Ancylothrix sp. D3o: one gene and its partner. The protein of the gene in region 2 interacts with the protein of the main gene of each other region in a pairwise test. Links are inferred from orthologs where the notes say so. Each region holds a gene or a part of one and is shown on either strand. Other genes may lie near its edges. The genes, in order: NG798_RS21780 and NG798_RS10685.

What was found.
Region 1: the proteins of NG798_RS10685 (region 2) and NG798_RS21780 interact in binary tests that used the Escherichia coli proteins (3 or more experiments, as listed by UniProt). The link is inferred for Ancylothrix sp. D3o from one-to-one orthologs.

The regions. Positions count from the first base shown.
Region 1 is NZ_JAMXEX010000017.1:20,169-27,574, forward strand. Bases 4,369-7,316 are described here. They hold NG798_RS21780 (DNA polymerase III subunit gamma/tau), read right to left. Parts: upstream 6,812-7,316; coding sequence 4,925-6,811; downstream 4,369-4,924. Other genes in these bases: NG798_RS21775 (glycosyltransferase family 2 protein), read left to right, coding at 4,369-4,853; NG798_RS21785 (tetratricopeptide repeat protein), read left to right, coding at 7,141-7,316. Also shown: mazG (nucleoside triphosphate pyrophosphohydrolase), read right to left, coding at 1-623; NG798_RS21755 (metal-binding protein), read right to left, coding at 681-1,262; type IV pilus biogenesis protein EbsA, read right to left, coding at 1,839-2,219; NG798_RS21770 (radical SAM protein), read left to right, coding at 2,510-3,490; more of NG798_RS21775, read left to right, coding at 3,438-4,368; more of NG798_RS21785, read left to right, coding at 7,317-7,406. UniProt on the Escherichia coli protein: Part of the beta sliding clamp loading complex, which hydrolyzes ATP to load the beta clamp onto primed DNA to form the DNA replication pre-initiation complex.
Region 2 is NZ_JAMXEX010000004.1:324,172-331,865, forward strand. Bases 1,505-4,740 are described here. They hold NG798_RS10685 (DNA polymerase III subunit alpha), read right to left. Parts: upstream 4,378-4,740; coding sequence 1,705-4,377; downstream 1,505-1,704. Other genes in these bases: NG798_RS10680 (endonuclease), read right to left, coding at 1,505-1,694; NG798_RS10690 (alpha/beta hydrolase), read right to left, coding at 4,460-4,740. Outside these bases: NG798_RS10675 (OB-fold nucleic acid binding domain-containing protein), read right to left, coding at 1-922; more of NG798_RS10680, read right to left, coding at 915-1,504; more of NG798_RS10690, read right to left, coding at 4,741-5,344; Asp-tRNA(Asn)/Glu-tRNA(Gln) amidotransferase subunit GatA, read right to left, coding at 5,456-6,916; NG798_RS10700 (hypothetical protein), read right to left, coding at 6,952-7,128; NG798_RS10705 (protein-arginine deiminase domain-containing protein), read left to right, coding at 7,156-7,694. UniProt on the Escherichia coli protein: DNA polymerase III is a complex, multichain enzyme responsible for most of the replicative synthesis in bacteria. This DNA polymerase also exhibits 3' to 5' exonuclease activity. The alpha chain is the DNA polymerase catalytic subunit.

The DNA of each region.
Region 1 (7,406 bases), on a different replicon or contig from region 2:
AACAAAATATCGCCTAATTCCGATTGTTGTTGTTCTTTTGTTTCATGTTCAACCGCATATTTAAACTCTTCTAGTTCTTCATGCAGTTTTGCCCAAACTCCCTCGACATTATCCCATTCAAACCCAACAGCGGCGGCTTTTTCAGAAATTTTCATGCCGGCCATTAACGGGGGGAATGTGCGAGCATACTTGCTAAATTTAGCACTCAAAGGAGGTAAAGCAGGCTCGCTTTTTTCTGAGGCTTTAATTTCTTCCCAATTTTGCCGCACTTCTTCCACAGAGTTGACAGTTACATCGCCAAAAACATGAGGGTGCCGGCGGATAAGTTTTTCGGAGATCCCATTGGCGATTTCTGCTAACGTAAAATCGCCATATTCGCTGAAAATTTGGGCTTGTAATACCACTTGTAAGAGTAAATCTCCTAATTCTTCGGTAATGGCTTTTTTATCTTTGCTGCGGATAGCTTCGACGGTTTCGTAGGCTTCTTCGATAATATAAGGAATGAGGGTTTCTGGGGTTTGTTCTAAATCCCAGGGACAACCGCCTTCGGGAGAACGCAATTGTGCTACAACTTCAATTAATTTTTGCAAAGCTTCGAGGGTGCCGGTGTGAGGATTAGACATTGTAATTACTGAATCACTATTTGATAATTGTTAACTTTATTGGCAATTTTTGCCACTTTATTTATTATGTTTTTGAGATTTCTTTTTGCGAACCGGCCGGCGTTTTTTGCGTTTGGGAGAAAGTAAGCCTTGGACGCCTTGGCGTTGGAAGCGTTTATAAGCTGAACCAGTTACATCACTTAAAGAATGACTCATTGCACCCAGTTCTAAGCCTATGAAAAGGGCGAGGCATTCCGGCCAGTATTGTTGCAACGTTTCGAGGAGAGTTTGGGAGGTTTCTCGCCAATTCCAGGGCGATCCTGCAAATTGACCGGCCACCCAAACAAATAAAGCAAAGACTGCCAGCCAGCCGGCCAGGTAGATGACGCGCAAAACAGTGCCGATAATGGGGCCGTGCGAGAAGACTGAGCGGTGACGCAGAGTTTGTTGATAGGGTATCCAGATCCAACGGAACAAGCCCCAGCGAGTGAAGGGGCGGGAGTGGAGATCCAAGTCGGGGCCAAACATCAGACCGCTGAACAGGAAGCCACCGGCCACGAGTAAGGTGTGGGTGGGGCTGCGAGTGACTGCGAAAGAGAGTGCGGTGATGGCCGGTAATGTCCAGAGGGTAATGCGGTCATGGGTGCGACCAGAGGGCATTTTCGGGTGGGGTGAAATTTCTTTTTAAAGTTAGCAAAATAGGGCTTGCTTTTTTTTGAGACTCTGCTACAATAAATTTCTGTGATAAAAAAACGGGCGATTAGCTCAGCGGTAGAGCTCCTGCCTTACAAGCAGGCTGTCGGGGGTTCAAATCCCTCATCTCCCATATTTTTAAGGCGATTAGCGGTCAATCAGGGCGGGCACATTCGTATATCCTAGGGAATGTGATCGGAAATGTGAGCGGATGCCAAAAAGACCAAAAGTAACAATTTTGTGTGACAGAGGATTGCTTAGGCTGGCTTGGACTGCCAACAAAAAAAGATACTTCTCTCTACTGGTCTAGCAGTTCCACCGGCACGAGCATCAAAAAAAAGCGGCTTAAGTCCCTTGGGGAAAGGGTGATGTCGGAAAAGGGAAACGGTAATTGGGGAACTGCTAAAAATGAGGAGCTAGATGGGATTTGTCTAAAGAATCAAAAAATTAGGCATTTTTACGGCTTTTGCTGAAGAGTTTAAGCGGTTTTCCAGTCATTTTGGCCGCTTTCCCCCTTAAGAGTCAAATTTCCCCATTTGTGATTTAATCACGGCTGAGGAGTTTACGATAAAAGCCAATGGGAAAATCTACTGTTCTCGAACGGCGGAAGTTGTCGAGCAGTTCAATTAAAAAGTCCACAAAAACATGGTTTTCCATGCGTACTTCATAACTTAGCTGTTCGCCGCTGTTGTCAAATTGCATTCGACAGAGGGTTTGGTCTGCCGGTAACACAGAGGTTGTCCAGGTGGCTACAAAAGGGATAGGATCGCCGCCTTGTATTTTGCGGGTGCCTTCTAAACTTTTGTGCTGGTAAAGGGTGAGGGCTTTCGGCAGCATCGTGCGCTTGTTATCGCGGTAGTAGGGGTTATAGATATTGACGAGTTTGGGATCTGCCGGTGCGAGTTGGTCGAGTTGGGCTGTCATAAATTTTTGCGGGTTCGGACTTTGTATCACTCAATTATCTAGTTTAACCATAAGAATTTTTAGGGGGTTGGGGGAGAGATTTTTTGTTGTGGGAGTGGCCTAACTTTACGTCTATCTTAGTTTTTCAAGGTTTTGATCTCGTGTGGTGTTTTTGTTGATGGGGTGAGGAGTGAGGGTGGTTTGGGGGGAGATGGCGTTTGGCAGAGGCAATTAAATTGTTGACTGTTTGGCATCACCGGCTCAATATGGATCAATAACTTGATCTGTACAGCACAACTCTATAGAAACCTATGGCTCCTCTGGTTGCAAATTATTACTTGACTTACCGCTGTAATGCCCGCTGTCACTTCTGTAACATTTGGGCTTTGGAACCGAATAATGAGGCTGATTTTGCTACTATCCAGCAAAATCTTACAGATTTACGTCGGTTGGGTGTTAAATATATCGATTTTACTGGTGGTGAACCGCTGCTGCGTCAGGATGTAGGCCAAATTTACACCGAGGCTAAACGTCAGGGCTTTGTTACTAGCATGACGACAAACACGATTTTATATCCGAAAAAAGCGAAAGAAATTCAAGGGTTGGTAGATTTTTTGAATTTCTCTTTGGATGGCCCGGATGCAGATACCCATGACCAATCGAGAGGGGTGAAGATTTTTGATACTTTGGTAGAGTCTGTGAAACTTGCTCAGTCTTTGGGTGAGTATCCGGTACTCAATCATACGGTAACGGCCCAAAACTATAACCGTATTGATGAAGTTGGCGAACTGGGCAAGCAGTTGGGTGTTCGGGTTTGGCTGAATCCGGCTTTTACGGCCCACGAAAATTACAATTCTAAGAAAAATCCTACCCCGGATATGGTGGCTGCGATTGAGGCGGGGGCGCGTAAATACTCTGGTTTGGGTTATAACAAGGCAGCGCTGGCGTTTATTGAGGCGGGGGGAAATGATACGAAAAATCCTCGCTGTAAGGCTGTGGATGCGGTGATTGCCATTTCACCGGATAATAAGTTGCTGTTGCCTTGCTATCATTTTGCCCAACAAGGTGTGCCTATTGATGGCAAGTTATATGAACTTTACCGGGAGTCGGAAGAAGTGGAAAAATTCCGCCAATCTCAAGGGAAGTTATCCGTTTGTGAGGGTTGTACGGTATGGTGTTACTTGATCCCTAGTTTCTTCAAGGGTGTTGATAAGTATTGGTTTTTAAATCAAGTAACCTATGCCGGCGAATTCCTGGCCCGAAAACGATTCCTACAAGGAAGTTTGGTCTGATCTGGCGTCTGAGGATGAGGGGGAAAACTTGGTACCTAACCCTGGTAATGCCCCTCAGTCTTTTTATCAAGGGCGCAGACGCAAGGCTGCTATAGTTTTGACGGTGGTTTGGAGTGGGACTATTGCACTCCATTTGTTATCTTGGGGTACCTGGTTGGTACTCGGTTTCACCGGCATTATGGTGATTCATGCGGTGCGCGTTTTGCGTGCTTTACCTGCTTCGGTTCCGGTGCCTTTGTCGGATGATACCCGCGATTTTTGGCCTTCTGTTTCGCTCTTGGTATCTGCCAAAAATGAAGAGGCGGTAATTGGTAAACTTGTTGAGGGTTTATGCAATTTAGATTACCCGCCTGATCTCTATGAGTTATGGGTAATCGATGATGCTAGTACCGATTCAACCCCTGAATTGCTAGATAAACTGCAAAAAGATTATCCTCAGCTTAAGGTGTTACACCGCAATGCGGGTTCTAGTGGTGGGAAGTCTGGGGCTTTAAACCAGGTGATTCCACTTACTAAGGGTGAGTTTTTGGCGATTTTTGATGCGGATGCTTCGGTGAATCCTGATCTTTTACGTCTGGTTATTCCTTTGTTTGAACGTCCCCAGGTGGGGGCTGTGCAGGTACGAAAGGCGGTTTCTAATCCGGGTGTGAATTTCTGGACGCGGGGACAGGTGGCGGAAATGGCGCTTGATTCGTTTTTCCAGCAACAACGCACGGCTTTAGGTGGGATTGGTGAGTTGCGTGGAAATGGTGAATTTATCCGCCGGTCGGCTTTGTTGCGCTGTGGTGGGTTTAATGAGGAGACGATTACGGATGATTTAGATTTGACGGTGCGTTTGCATCTCGATGGTTGGGATATTGATTTTACGCTTGTGCCGGTTTATGAGGAGGGCGTTACGAATGTCCGGGCTTTATGGCATCAGCGTAATCGTTGGGCTGAGGGAGGTCATCAGCGTTATTTGGATTATTGGCCTTTGCTTTTTCGGAATCGTTTAGGGTTTCGCAAGAGTTGGGATATGTTGATGTTTTGGATTATCCAATATTTTTTGCCGATGGCTGCTGTTCCTGATTCTTTGATGGCTGTTATTAATTCAAGGTTGCCGGTTTATAGCCCTATTAGTACGCTGATGTTGGGGATGTCTTTGTTTGCGATGTTCTCTGGTCTTCGTCGTATTGCTAAGAGTGAAAGGGCAATAGGTGATGAGGATTTGCGTTTTAATGTGCTTTCTGGTGTGATGCAAACTGTGCGGGGTATGATTTATATGCTGCATTGGATTGTGGTGATGGCGAGTGTGACGGCTCGGATGTCGGTTCGTCAAAAGCGTTTGAAGTGGGTTAAGACGGTTCACCAAGGAAAGGTTTAATTGGTAGATATAGTTAAATCTAAAACTTAGAGATAAGAAACCCGGTTGGTATTAGGAACCGGGTTTTTTAATTAAAAATCTAATTCAAAGTTATTGTCTGTTTCGTCGTTGTCTTCTCCATCATCAAGAAAGTTATTTTCTAGGTCGGTGGGCTTATAGTCGGTTGTGGTTGTGTATTGGATGGGTGTAGTTACGGCTGCTACTTTGGGGAGGGGGTTGCTAATTTCTCTGCCGTTGAAGGTTTGGATTAGGGTTTGTATGGCGGTTTCTAGGGTTGGTTTTTCGCTGGGGATGTTGTTGGCAACTGCGGAGTTACTGGTTGTTTGGTTTTGAGGGGGGGCTGTGTTTACGGGGTTTGGTTGGGGTGTGGGTGGGCTTTGCGGGGGCGGTTGGTTGTTTTCGGGTGGGGGGGTTGGTTCCTTTGTGGTGGTGGTGGAGGCGCGGGCGACGCTGAGGCGGATGGTGATTTTTTGTTGGAAGATTTGCGAGAAGGCTTGTTCGAGGTTGGGGATTCCTGGCTGAACCATACTGAGTAATGTTTGGTTTTTGATGGTGATACAAGCAATATTTTGATCAAGGCTGATTAGGCATCCGTGATCTTTAAGGAGGGATCTTTTTGGTATGTCTAGTTGAGCGAGTACACGATGCCATACTTCATCGAGGTTGCTGTTTGTTGGTATGGGTTGGGGTGTGGGTGTGGGTTGGGGTTGGGGTGTGGGTGTGGGTTGGGGTGTAGGTGGTTGAGAGGTTGCGTCGGAACGTTTGTACTCTGTGGGTTGGGGTTGGGGTGTGTAGGTAGGTTGGGGTTGGGGTGTGTAGGTAGGTTGGGGTTGGGGTTGGGGTTGGGGTGTGTAGGTGGGTGGGGGTGTGGGGGTTTGGAGGAGTCCCAGGAGGGTGAGTTCTAACCAGAGACGGGGTTGGGTGGTGTTTTTGATTTGGGTTTCGCTTTGGCGGAGGTGTTGTTGGCCGGCGATGATTTTGTCAAGTGTCCAGTTTTGGACAAGTTGACAGATTTCTTGCCAGGTGGGTGGTGTGACGGCTACGAGGTCGTTGCGGTTGGGGGCGGTTTTGGCGATGAGGAGGTCGCGGTAAAAGCCGGCTAGGTTTTGTAAGAGGATGAGGGGTTCTCTTCCTCGGTTCATTATGTTTCTGGCTTGGGTGAGAATGTCTTCGGGTTTTTGGCTGTTGATGGCTTGTAGGAGGGTGATGAGGTCTCTTTCGGGGACGGCGCCGACGAGATCCCAGACTTTTTCTGGGGTGATGGGGGGGATGAGGAGGCTGAGTTGATCGAGGAGGCTTTCGGCGTCTCGGAGTCCACCTTGGGCTATTTGGGCGATGAGGGTGAGGGCTTCGTTTTGAATTTCTATGTTTTCTTTTTGGGCGATGTCTTTGAGATGGTTTGTCATGGCGTCTAGGGGGATGCGCCGAAAGTCAAATCTTTGACAGCGGGAGATGATGGTGGGAAGGACTCTTTGGGGGTCGGTGGTGGCTAGTATAAATACGACGTGAGATGGTGGTTCTTCTAAGGTTTTTAGTAGTGAGTTGAAGGCTGCCGTACTCAACATATGGCATTCGTCCACTATATATACTTTTGTTCTACATTGTACGGGTGCGAATTGGGCTTTTTCGATGAGTTCTCTGATGTTGTCTACGCCGGTGTTGCTGGCGGCGTCGATTTCGATTATGTCTAGGGAGTTGCCGAGGGTGACGGTTCGGCAAACTTCGCAGGTTCCGCAGGGGGTGTCTGTTGGGTTGGGGCTGTTTTGGCAGTTTAGGGATTTGGCGAGGATTCGGGCGCTGGAGGTTTTGCCGGTTCCTCTTGGGCCGGTGAATAGGTAGGCTGGGGCGATTCTGCCGGTGTGGATGGCGTTGATTAGGGTTGTGGATATGGCGTCTTGTCCGATTAGGTCGGCGAAGGTTTGGGGCCGGTATTTGTGGTGTAGGGGTTCGTAGGTCATGGGGATGTTGGCTGTTTTTGGGTTGGGTTTTTGATTGTAGGTTATTGACCGGCCTTATTTTATTTTAGTTTTTGGATGGGTGGATAAAGTATGTTTTATTTTTGTTTTGCTGTTGGTTGGTTTCTTTGGGGGTAAGGTTTTGAAGGTTTTATAAGCTGCTTTTTTAAGGTGAATATTTTTTTTGCTGGTTGGGGGTTTTTTGTGGTAATGCTTTTCTCGAAGGTGTGGGGTGGGAAAGGAGGGGTGGAGGGGAAGATGTTGGGTTTGGCTTTGTTTAAGTGATCCTGTGGGTGTCTAAAATTTAGATGTTGTGTTCGCGGGTGCGAAAAATGATTAAAGATTTGTTTCGGCGGTTGTTTGGTGGGGATGAGAAGGTGGTGGTGAGGCCGGTGGCTTCGGCTGGCCCTGTTCCGCCTTTGGAGGATGCTGATTATCAGTTGTTGTTTAAGCAGTTGTTGGAGGGGGTTCAACGGGGTTGGGATGCGGTGCGGGTTCAGCGTTTTTTTGAGGATTTGGGGGAGAGGGGAAGTTATGATCTTTGGGCTGGGTGGTTGCGCCGGTATGGGGATCGGTTTTTGGTTTCACCGGCCCCTAA
Region 2 (7,694 bases):
TTTGCAGAAAAGCCATTTGCCGGTTATCTCTTTTAGTCGTGATTTTTTTAACCTCTGTCAGCAGCACAACTACATTAACTTTATTGTGCTTCTTTTTTTTCTCTTGCAATTCGTTAAGGGTAATTGGTGCCGGGTCGAGATGTTTGCCCATTGCAGCAGCATTTTTGAGTGGGTGAGTTGACACATATAACCCCAGTAATTCTTTTTCAAATTGTAACTTTTCCTTCTGGGGAAAATCATCAATCTGTGTCGCTTTTGGCGCTTCTTCAAACTTATTTGTATCCCCTGATATTCCCAGCAAATCAAACAAACTTGTTTGCCCACTTTCACGTTCTTTCTCTTTGTTTTGCGCCCATTTAACTACTAATTCCAAGTCAGCAATTAATTGTTTACGATTGGGATTAATTTTATCCAACGCGCCACATTTAATCAAAGATTCTAAAGTGCGGCTATTGACAGCGCGTAAATCGATTCGTTCACATAAATTCCCCAAAGACTTAAAAGGGCCACCTTCTTTGCGAACTTTTAAAATATTTTCAATAGCCCCCTCGCCGACATTTTTAATGGCAGAAAGACCAAACACAATTTTCTTATTTATTAAAGGTGTAAATTCCACATCTGAGCGATTAATATCCGGTGGTTCCACCTCAATTGCCATACTTTGACAGTTGGCGAGATATTTTTTCACCTTATCTTGATCGCCACTATTTGCAGTCAGTAATGCCGCCATGTACTCGGTGGTATAATTAGCTTTTAAATAAGCCGTTTGGTACGTCACATAGGCGTAGGCGGTGGAATGGGACTTGTTAAAACAATTAGAGGCAATCGTGCCATTTCTTAAGGCAAAATTATGAGCGCGCTCAACGCCGATATCATAAACAGGCTGAATTCCTAATGATTTACGGCTGACAATTTTAACCACGTTTGTAACTCCTTAGAATTTGTTGAATTTTAATTTTTTTGCGTTCCAGTCCCAAATTAGGATGCCGGTAGACAAAATCATAAAAAGCTTGGATATGTTGTCGGCTATAAATTTTCCAATAATAAACTTTTTTCAGGGAGTGTTTTTCGACAAAACCCATACCAAGCTGTTTTGCGAGTTGGTGGGTAAATTCCAAAGAGCCAACAATCCCAATTAGGCCTCCGCTTCTACCCACATTAACATAAGCACAGCCATCCCCATCAAAATAACCCAAAACATAGGACGATAAATACTTTTTTTCAGGAAAATAATAAACTCCAGAAAAAGTCCTTCCTGTTACAATCGCATAACTGGATAACGCCGTTGCAATTGTTTGGGAAGAAAAATTAATTCGATAGTGAGGTGCGCCGGCTATAGGCTTCACAACTCTGATATTACCTGAATAGTTCAACTCTTGACAAAGCAGTTCTGTCAATTCTTTATCAATAGACTCAAAAGCTACATAATTAGTTTTTGTTACACATCCATCAGCAGCTATCAAACCTAACAGATAGGCTTTAGTTGGAGAATCAATGACATCAAAGTAGCTTTCATTTAAAGTATAGCGATTTCTTCGCTTAGTATTAATACCAGCTTCCTTTAAAACTCTTGCAACTGCTCTCTCACTGACACTCAAATTCCCTGGAATAGACCGGCATTCAACACCCTGACTAAAAGCCTCAATAATCTGCTGCTTTTGTTCACTCGTTAAATTGGTGTAGTTGGTCAACATTTTTGGCAGCCTAAGATAAATTGACTTGTTTTAAATCTAACCCCCGTTCAAAGATGCTGTCAATCGCTAACATTTCCCCATCAGTGGTCATAAACTTATGGTCTTTTGTAGCGCGAATAATAGAGCCATCTTCCAAACAATACTCAAACACTTCTTGCTCTCCTCGCTTGTGCCATTGTGCAATAGGTTGTGAATAGACATAGCCATTACTATCAACACTATAAACCGTACATTCTATCTTTTCCTCAACGATTTTTCCGATAGGCATAGCGCCATATTCCACAGTCAAAATTTCCGTATCATAGGTTAAACAATACTCGGCGAATTTCACCATTTGATCAAACAAATCTTCAGCAATTTTTTGATGTACCCCATTTTTAGTAGCGCCATCAATAAAAAACTCTCGCTGTTTCTTCATTTCATCAGCCTTCTTTTTCCCCATTGCTCGTCTAAGTAAATCAGCTTGACCTAACGTATATCCCGCCAAATCTTGAGCTAATTTCATAATTTGCTCTTGATAAACAAGAACAGCATAAGTCTCTTGCAAAATCGGCTCTAAAAGCTGATGATCATATCTAATTTCCTCTCTACCATGCTTACGATTAATAAACAAAGGAATCAAACCTGCATCCAAAGGCCCAGGCCGGTATAAAGCCAAAATTGAAGAAATATCCTCAATACAAGAAGGCTTCAAATCGCGCACCACCTGACGCATTCCCGACGATTCCAATTGAAAAATCCCCTCCAACTCTCCCTGAGCTAAAGCTGCATAGGTTTTCTCAATATCGTCTGGAATTTTACTCGTATTTCCCTTCGCCGCAATTTCCTGATACCTTCTTTCTTCTGCCGGCAATTTATAAGGATCAATATCCTTATTTTGAGTTTGCTTAATTAACTCCAGAGTTTTCTGAATCATCGTTAAATTCTTCAAACCCAAAAAATCCATTTTCAGCAAACCCAGAGACTCCAAATCCTCCATAAAATACTGAGTAATTACCGCACCCTCATTATTCTTTTGTAACGGCACAATTTCATCCAGCGGATCAGCAGAAATCACCACCCCCGCCGCATGAACCCCATAAGTTTTATTCGTCCCCTCAATGCGGAGTGCCATATCAAGCCACTGTTTTGCCGTCACCGTTGTAATCGTCTTCCCACTAGCATCTTTAATCTCATATTCCTTCGTTTCATAAGTCGTTTTAAACTCCGGTTCTGGCGTACTATCGGAAATCATATTCTTTAACTTTTCCGGTTTTCCCCGCGCCACCGGAATCATCTTCGCCATTCTATCCGACTCCGCATAAGGAATCCCTAAAACCCGCGCTACATCCTTTAAAACCGCCTTAGAAGTCATGCGGTTAAAAGTAATAATTTGCGCCACACGATCTTTCCCATATTTCTCGGCAACATAATCAATAACCTCATCGCGTCTTTCAATACAAAAATCCGTATCAATATCCGGCATAGACTTACGCTCTGGGTTCAAAAACCGCTCAAAAAGTAACCCATGATGCACCGGATCAATATTCGTAATTTTCAACGCATACGCCACCAAAGAACCCGCCGCCGAACCCCGCCCAGGGCCAACCGGAATCCCCTTATCTCTGGCAAACTTAATATAATCCCAAACCACCAAAAAATAAGTCGAAAAACCCATTCTTTGAATCATTTTTAGCTCATATTCCAACCGTTCCCTATACTCACTGTCAATTTCCGTTTTATTTTTCGCATTCAAACGTTCCATTAACCCCTTCCAAGTTTCCTCCTCCACATAAGTATCCGCCGTATAGCCAGAAGGAATAGGATAATTAGGCAAACGAGGCTCATTAAAAAGCTCATATTTCGTGACCTTCTCCGCCACTTCCAGCGTATTTTCAATTGCCTCTTTAATAACATCATCCGGCAAATGATCACGGAACAACTGCGCCATTTCTTCCGCAGATTTCAGATATTCCGTACCGCTATAACGCATTCTTTTTTCATCAAAAATAATTTGCTGAGTTTGAATGCAAAGTAACGCATCATGCGCCTCCACATCCGTACAATAAGTAAAGTGAGAATCATTGGTCGCCACAACCTTAATATCCAATTCCTTGGCGATTTTCACAATTCCCACATTCACGATCCGGTCTTCCCAATTCCCATGATCTTGAATTTCTAAATAATAATCATCCCCAAACAAATCCTTATACCACTTCGCCGTTTTTTTAGCTTCATCTATTTTGTTTCGCAAAAGCAAACGCGGCACCACACCGGCCAAACAACCACTCGTAACAATTAACCCCTCATGGTAGTCTTCAAACCATTCTTTTTTAATACAAGGACGCTGAAAAATTCCCGCTCCTTGCATACCCTCCAAATGAGCCTTCGTCGTCAGCTTCACCAAATGCTTATAACCCTGCGTATTCTTTGCTAAAACCACCTGATGATGTGGCCCTCTTTTACCTCTTTTTGTAGTATTAAGCGTTAGATTTTCCACATACATTTCATTGCCAATAATCGGCTTAATGCCCTTATTTCGGCACACCTTAATCAACTCAATTGCCCCATACATAACCCCGTGATCTGTCAGAGCAATCGCCGGCATCCCCAACTCTACCGCCCTATCAATTAATTGCGGTAACTGACTAGCCCCATCCAACAAACTATAATCACTATGAGTATGTAAATTAACAAAAGACATAAGCTTTTCTTAGATTTTAGATTTTAGATATTAATTCTAACACAACTCCCCATTTTCTAAACCCAAGCTGAGGTCGAGGCGTTTAGTGGATGTTCCCAGACTCAGCCGGCAAACTAGAACTTTTCTGCTGAGATTGGCGTTTTTTAACCTCATCAATAAACTCGCCAACAATGTCCAAATAACGCTTACCAGCCACCGTCGCCAAATTATTATGATCAGCACCATCAATAAAATGTAAATACTTCGGTTCATTAGCCAAATCAAACAATTTTTGACTCATAAAAGCCGGCACAGTCGCATCAGCCGTGCCATGAATAAACAAAACCGGCATCTTCAACTTGCCAATCTTTTCTGACGAATTAAACCGCTGGTGCAGCACCAAATCAATCGGAAAAACCACAAAAGAGGGATAAATTTCGCTCACCATATCCCGCATTGAAGTAAAAGAACCCTCAATAATCACCCCAGCAATTTCGGGATGCCGGCTTGCCAACTCAATAGCAATTGCCCCACCCAAAGAATGACCATAAACAAAAATTTGTTTTCCCTCAAAATTTCTTTCTTTCACCAAATAATTCCAAGCAACCTCCACATCCTCATAAACCGATTTTTCATTAGGAAAACCCCCTTCACTGAGGCCATATCCTCGATAATCAATTAACAAAACATTAAATCCCAACTGATAAAAACGATAAGCATGATTTACATTTCCCCCAATATTAACCCCATTCCCATGCAAATATAACAACACATCAGAATTAGGAGAACGAGCCGGCAACCACCAACCATGCAAACGTTCCCCCTTTGCAACCTCAAGCCAAACATCCTCATAAACCACCCCCACAGAAGCAGGAGTCTTTTCTATCACCGCTGAAGGAAAAAAAATCAAGTTTGGTTGGCGCGCCCACAAATACAAACACGCCGAACCATAAACAGCCACTAAAAACAAAACAACATATTTCAGCATAGCCCACCGGCTTTAAATAAAGTGGTTAAATAGCGCGATGGCGAGGCAGGCGGGACGCCTGCCCCACTGGCCCACCTGCTTTAAATATACTGCATCAACCCCAACAGAAAATTACATCAAAACCGGCTTACGGAAATGCCAATCCGTGCTCTGTTCATAAGCATAAGCCACCTCAAAAAGCAAGTGTTCTTGCAGCACATTACCAATCATTTGTAAACCAATTGGCAACCCATTGTCATCAAAACCACAAGGAACACTCAAAGAAGGCAACCCAGCCAAATTAACAGGAATCGTCATCAAATCCGACAAATACATACTCAGCGGATCATCAGTTTTTTCTCCAGCCTTAAAAGCCGTCGTTGGAGCAGTCGGACACACCAACACATCCACCTGAGCAAAAGCCTTATCAAAATCCTGTTTAATCAGAGTCCGAACCTTTTGGGCCTTCAAATAATAGGCATCATAATAGCCGGCAGAAAGCGTATAAGTTCCAATCATAATCCGCCGTTTTACTTCAGCCCCAAAACCCTCAGCACGAGTCTTAGCATACATCTCAATTAAATTCTCGGCATCGGGTGAGCGCATCCCATATTTCACCCCATCATAACGAGCCAAATTTGCCGAAGCTTCCGAAGGAGCAATAATATAATAAGTAGGCAAACCGTAACGGAAACGCGGGCAAGAAACTACCTGAATTTCTGCACCTAATTCTTGTAATTTTTCAATAGCTTTTGTAACCGCTTTTTCCACTGCCGGATCAATACCGGCCCCAAAAGTTTCTTGAATAACTCCTATTCTGCGCTGACCTTTTGGCCGTAAATTTGGTTGCAAAGCTTTGGCATAATCAGGGATTTTAACTTTTAAACTTGTCGAATCTTTGGGATCATAACCGGCCATTGCACTTAACATAATTGCCGTATCTTCCACCGACCGGCCAAAGGGCCCAATTTGATCCAAAGAAGAAGCATAAGCAACCAAACCATAACGAGAAACTAAACCGTAAGTTGGTTTCATTCCCACCACACCGCAAAAAGAGGCCGGTTGACGGATAGAGCCCCCCGTATCGCTGCCGGTGGCAACCACACACTCATTCGCCGCCACCGCCGCCGCAGAACCGCCCGAAGACCCCCCAGGCACCCGTTCCAAGTCCCAAGGGTTAGCCGTGAGTTGATAGGCAGAAGTTTCGGTAGAACTACCCATCGCAAACTCATCCATATTCGTTTTGCCGAGAACCACCGCACCGGCATCAATCAGCTTTTGGGAAACGGTAGACTCGTAGGGCGGGATAAAGTTTTGCAGAATACGGGAACCGCAAGTTGTGGGGATTCCCTTAGTGCACATATTGTCTTTAATTGCAATAGGGATGCCGGCCAGCAGACCAATTTGCTCGCCCGCAGCAATTTTAGCATCCACCTGACGGGCTTGCTCAAGAGCCAAATCAGCCGTCACACACAAAAAACTGCGGAGTTTCGGCTCTAATTTTTCAATACGTTCGAGCGCTTCTTTCGTAATTTCGACAGCCGAGCGGTCTTTGCGGATTAATTGTTTATGTAACTCACGGATCGATGCCATATTTGTACCTTAAATGATTTCAATTTAATAGCCCCTTAGCAAATATAGCGGTCAACTTGTACCTCCGACACAGACTTTTGCAGTAAAGCGTCCACCGGGCTGAGGGTAAACATCAAGATAGGCCGGTGTTTCAAAAACTTTCTAGCCCCAAACCCCAGCACAACCGGCCAAAATTCCCCTACACTAACCAAGGATTGACTAAAATCAGTCACTTGAGAATTTGTGTGTGAGGACAATCTATGCACCGGCAATGGCCCCAAGCTATCCTACCCCCCACCGGCACCCTAACGCCCATCCCAAAAACCGACACCCCCCAACTCCCCAAACTTTACCCAACCCGCAACCTACGGCAAAACCTGCGCGGGTTTCTCATCGCCCTCACCACCGCTTTCGGCACCCTTGCCGGCATGGAATTTTCCGACACCCCCCTCTCCGTCACCCCCCCCACCAGCTGCGTCACTCTCACCCCCAAAACCGGCACCCCACAAAACCGCTGCATCACCCCCACAGACTTTGCCAAATACACCGCTACCCCACCGACAAAAACTGCCCTCCAACCCTATCGAACCCCTGAACAAGAGAAAAAACGTCTCCAACGCAAAAACTTTGCCCTTGTTGGCGACAGCAACCGCGATGGCAAAGTGGATGAAAACGACTTTACAGACACAAAAACCTGGACATGGCAAACCGGCCCCTTTATCCTTTTTAACATGGATGATGATGACAACAAAGGCCGACCAGATTGGCAAGATAGAATAGTAAACGGCCCCAAAGATGA